DNA from 2 places in the Pseudomonas rosaeacicularis genome. Region 1 is predicted to be linked to the other one. Evidence: riboswitches for the same ligand, from Rfam matches in the RefSeq annotation. Region 1 holds a riboswitch; the other holds the start of a gene.
What was found. Region 1 has a riboswitch for cobalamin ahead of cobW (cobalamin biosynthesis protein CobW). Riboswitches for the same ligand answer to the same signal wherever they lie in the genome.
Positions count from the first base shown of each region.

Region 2: linked by a shared signal. The riboswitch ahead of cobO (cob(I)yrinic acid a,c-diamide adenosyltransferase) and the one ahead of cobW (cobalamin biosynthesis protein CobW) in region 1 are both predicted to bind cobalamin.

Region 1 is NZ_JBSKHT010000028.1:48,667-51,121, reverse strand. It holds gene cobW (cobalamin biosynthesis protein CobW) at 1-836, opposite strand, end outside; cobalamin riboswitch at 950-1,167, opposite strand; gene ACWKWM_RS27515 (IclR family transcriptional regulator) at 1,453-2,310, opposite strand; gene ACWKWM_RS27510 (aldehyde dehydrogenase family protein) at 2,413-2,455, opposite strand, start outside.
Region 2 is NZ_JBSKHT010000009.1:210,329-212,783, reverse strand. It holds gene ACWKWM_RS13820 (PQQ-dependent sugar dehydrogenase) at 1-409, opposite strand, end outside; cobalamin riboswitch at 557-772, shown strand; gene cobO (cob(I)yrinic acid a,c-diamide adenosyltransferase) at 881-1,492, shown strand; gene ACWKWM_RS13810 (cobyrinic acid a,c-diamide synthase CobB) at 1,503-2,455, shown strand, end outside.

The DNA.
Region 1 (2,455 bases):
GCGTCCAGCAACAGGCGCTCGTCCGCTTGCGGCAAGGTGATGGAGATCGAATCGAAGGCGTCGTGATCGTGATCATCGTGGTCGTCTCCTTCGTGATGATCGTGATGGGTTTTGCGGCTGTCGATGTGCTGCTCGGATTCAGCGCCAAGGCCCAACAGCACGCTGATCGGCAATTGCCCTTTGCTGGCCTCGATGACTTTCACCGCAGGGGGAAGTTCTTCGGCCACTTCAGCGCGCACGGCGGCCAGTGATTCAGCGTCGAGCATGTCGGCTTTGTTGAGGATGACCAGATCGGCGCTGGCCAGTTGATCGGCGAACAGCTCGTGCAGCGGTGATTCATGGTCCAGGTTCGGATCAAGCTTGCGCTGTGCATCGACCTGGTCCGGGAACGCGGCGAAAGTGCCGGCCAGCACGGCCGGGCTGTCGACCACAGTGATCACGGCATCAACGGTACAGGCGCTGCGGATTTCCGGCCACTGGAATGCTTGCACCAAGGGCTTGGGCAGTGCCAGACCGCTGGTTTCGATGAGGATATGGTCGAGATCGCCGCGACGGGCCACCAGTTCACGCATCACCGGGAAGAATTCTTCCTGCACCGTGCAGCACAGGCAGCCGTTGGCCAGTTCGTAAACGCGGCCGGTGGCTTCTTCTTCGGTGCAGCCGATGGTGCATTGCTTGAGGATGTCGCCGTCGATACCCAGCTCGCCGAACTCGTTGACGATCACCGCGATACGCCGCCCTTCAGCGTTATCGAGCATGTGACGCAGCAAGGTGGTTTTGCCCGAACCGAGGAAGCCGGTGACGATGGTGACGGGGAGTTTGGCCAGTGTTTTCATCGGATACCCTTTGACGGTACGGCGGGCAAAGGGGACGAGAACCGCGCAGCAGGAGCGCTGGCCGTTCGATTCGCCACCGGATCACCCCGCCCGGTTGTAGTGAGAATGCGTGGACGCAGTGTCCGGTCGAGGCAGGTCTCCTGGCTTACGGCAGCGCTGGCGGTTTTGAAGAAATCCGACAGGCATTCATCGCGCCTTCCCGCTCGCGCAGTGGCTGTGCAATGAACATGACCGTTTACAGTTGCGGGGGCAGCTGCGGCGTGACCGCATTCCCTTCTTAGCGCCGATCTTAAAGAACACAGACCGGCGAACCTCGACTGCGCAAGGCTACGCAGTGGACATGGTCAGGTCAATGATCGGTTGATGCCTGATGCGGGTGCGATTTTATGCCGGCGAACGTCCCGGAGCGAAGCTTGCTCGCGACGGCTTTTGATTCTGGCCGCAGGCCGTAGGAGCGCGACTTGTCCGCGATTGGCTGCGCAGCAGTCATGAAAACGCGCGCCTACGGAGTGTCAGGCATACCCAAGCGCAGATTTGACTGCCGCTGCGCGTCAGATCGCCTGCAAGCAAGGCTCCTACGCCTTCGGCAGAAGCGGATTTACTAATGGGCATCGCCCTATCGAAACCCGCCTGAACGCTGGCTCCAGCCGGCACTGGAAATCGCATGGGCGGTATGAATCAAGGCAGGAGCGAAAGCTTTGCGCGCATCTTCGAAACTCCAGCGACTGGCGGGCACCGAGATATTGATTGCGCCCAGCGGCATGCCGCCTGCATCGACTATCGGCGCCGCCAGACTGATGTCGCCGAGAAAATACTCACCTTCGATACCGCTGTAACCGTCGGCCCGTGCTTCGGCGATTTTGCCCAGCAACGCGTCAAGGTCGGTCAGGGTGGCGTGAGTGTGCGAGGGTTTGGGCATCGCCTCAAGCAGGTCGGCGCAAACGTCTGGATCGAGCCGCGACAGATAGGCCCGGCCAGACGCCGTGCAATACATCGGCAGGCTCAAGCCTAGCGGCATCGGGATCATGACTTGGTTATGGCTGGGGAAACGCGCCACAAATACCATTTCATGGCCATCGGGTTCCGACAGGTTGCAGCTCTCGTGGCATTCACGGTTGAGCTGATGCAGATAGGGCGAGGCGCGATCGATCAGGCTGTTGGTCTGCAAATATCCAAAACCCAGGGACAGCGCCCGAGGCGTGAGCTGATAGCGCTTGCTTTGCGGGTCCTTGCGCAGATATCCCAGGGTTTCCAGCGTGAAGGCAAAACGCTGGGCCGCGCTTTTGGTGATGCCGGTGGCGGCGGCGATCTCCGGAAGGTTCATGCTCGGATTGCCGGCGCGGAACGCCATCATCACCTCCAGCCCGCGCGCAAGCGTGCTGGCGAACAGCGGCGATTGTTCCGGCGCAGTCTTGTCGGCGACGGCCTCCTCAGCGGGCAGTTTGTCGTTTGGCATGGACTCGGACTGACTCATGATGGCTCGCGAATAATGATTTTTTATTGATGTCGGAATCGCCGCAATGCGGGCACAACGCAGGATCAACACGGCGCGACTGTACCCGACACATGGCAGGCGTCAACCGCCCAGGTGCACCCACACCGATTTAGTTTGCGAGTAT
Region 2 (2,455 bases), on a different contig from region 1:
CGCGGAGCAGGGTGATGCGGTTCGGGCTAGGGACACCTGCGCCAGCGCGCCCCATGACTTTCTCCATCACCCAGCCGCGAATCCCTTTGCCGTCATCGGGTTTGGGCGGCGAATTGGTTTCAGCCACCAAAACGTCGCCGTTGGGCAGCACGTAGAGCCAGCGTGGGTGATCTAGATTTTCGGCGAAAGCGGCAACCTGCGTGCCTGGTGCGGCAGTCGGTTTGGCGCCGTTGGCCCAGCCGATGGCGGGCGCGATGTTCACGGTGGGGATCAACGTCTTGTTGGGCTCGGGCAATTTGGGAGAGGTCCCCATGCCGTCACTGACTTGCAGCTTCGATGACTCGCCGCAGGCCGCGAGCCCCCCGGCAACCAATATCATCAAGACAACCTGAGGTCTGAGCTTGAACATTGTCGATCTCCATTTCGTAGGCAATTAGTATTTTTATGTAACTAGGTAGAGGCACTTGAGCCTTCTTAGGTTCAACCCCCAACACGGATCAGCCCCGAGTGCTGATGGGGCGCCGCATTGATTGACGCTCAAACCTCAACCCTCTACCCTTCGCCACTTGTTTCAGGTGCCCTTCGAGTCAGTATCGACAGGGTGAAACAGGGAAGCCGGTGAGACCGCCCAGCGTTCGATCCCGGCGCTGCCTCCGCAACGGTAAATGAGAAAAGCCACGCACAATGCCACTGTGTTCTTTGAGCATGGGAAGGCGCGCGGCCCGATGGTTCGCTCATGAGTCCGGAGACCGGCCTGATCCAATCCCACAGCATCACGGAGGGCGATGCTCTGCGCCGCGGCCTGCTTAATGGCGCCGCGTTGCCAGTGCTTGCTCGTGCTTTCCGTCTGCGCCTACTTGCCCTCAAGCGGAGAGCTGAGATGAGCGAAACCCCCGAACGCGACGAACGTCACCTTGCGCGCATGCTGCGCAAAAAGGCCGTGATGGACGAACGCATTGCCAGCGCCCCCAACGAATGCGGCCTGTTGCTGGTACTGACTGGCAACGGCAAAGGCAAAAGCAGTTCGGCTTTTGGCATGCTCGCCCGCGCCATGGGCCACGGCATGCAGTGCGGCGTGGTGCAGTTCATCAAGGGCCGCAACAGCACCGGCGAAGAACTGTTCTTCCGCCGCTTCCCCGAACAAGTGCGCTACCACGTCATGGGCGAGGGATTCACTTGGGAAACCCAGGACCGCCAGCGTGATATCGCCGCTGCCGAATCCGCCTGGGGCGTGACCCAAGACATGCTCCGAGACCCGAGTATCGGGCTGGTAATCCTCGATGAACTCAACATCGCCCTCAAACACGGCTATCTGGATTTTGAGCAGGTACTCGCCGACCTGCAGGCGCGTCCGCCGATGCAGCATGTGGTCGTGACCGGCCGTGGCGCCAAGCAGGAATTGATCGATCTGTCCGACACCGTTTCGGACATTGCCGTGGTGAAACACGCGTTCCAGTCCGGCATTCGGGCGCAAAAGGGTATTGAACTGTGAGTGACCGTTCATGAGTCAGGCCAGGCAATGCCCTGCCGTGTTGATCGCCGCCCCGGCGTCCGGTCAGGGCAAGACCACCGTGACAGCGGCCCTGGCGCGGTTGCATCGCAATCAAGGGCGCAAGGTCCGGGTGTTCAAGTGCGGCCCCGATTTTCTCGACCCCATGATCCTCGAACGCGCCAGCGGCAACCCGGTTTACCAGTTGGACATGTGGATGGTGGGCGAGGACGAAAGCCGACGCCTGTTGTGGGAAGCCGCCGCTGACGCTGACCTGATTCTGATCGAAGGTGTGATGGGCTTGTTCGACGGCACCCCGTCCAGCGCTGACCTGGCCCGACGTTTCGGCGTGCCGGTGCTGGGTGTGATCGACGGCACTGCGATGGCCCAGACGTTTGGCGCGCTGGCGTTGGGGCTGGCGCGTTATCAGCCGGACCTGCCGTTTGCCGGTGTGCTCGCTAACCGGGTCGGGACCGTGCGTCACGCGCAGTTGCTGGAGGGCAGTCTCACCGAAGGCCTGCGATGGTATGGCGCGCTGTCCCGGGAAACCGGGATCGAACTGCCAAGCCGGCATCTTGGACTGGTGCAAGCCAGCGAGCTGAATGATCTGGACGTGCGTCTTGATGCTGCGGCCAATGCGCTCGCCAGCACCTGCGAAGTCGCCCTGCCGCCTGCTGTGATGTTCGATGCGCCGGACTTCATCCCCGCCGAGCCGCTGCTCGCGGGCGTGCGTATCGCCATCGCCTATGACGAGGCTTTTGCCTTCATCTATGGAGCCAGTCTCGATCTTCTGCGAGCGATGGGCGCCGAGCTCTCGTTTTTCTCGCCCATCCGCGATCAGCACATTCCGGAGGCTGACAGCCTTTATCTTCCAGGCGGTTACCCGGAATTGCACCACGTTGCGCTGGGGGAAAACAAACCCATGCTTGATGCGATCCGTCAGCACCACGCCGACGGCAAGCCTTT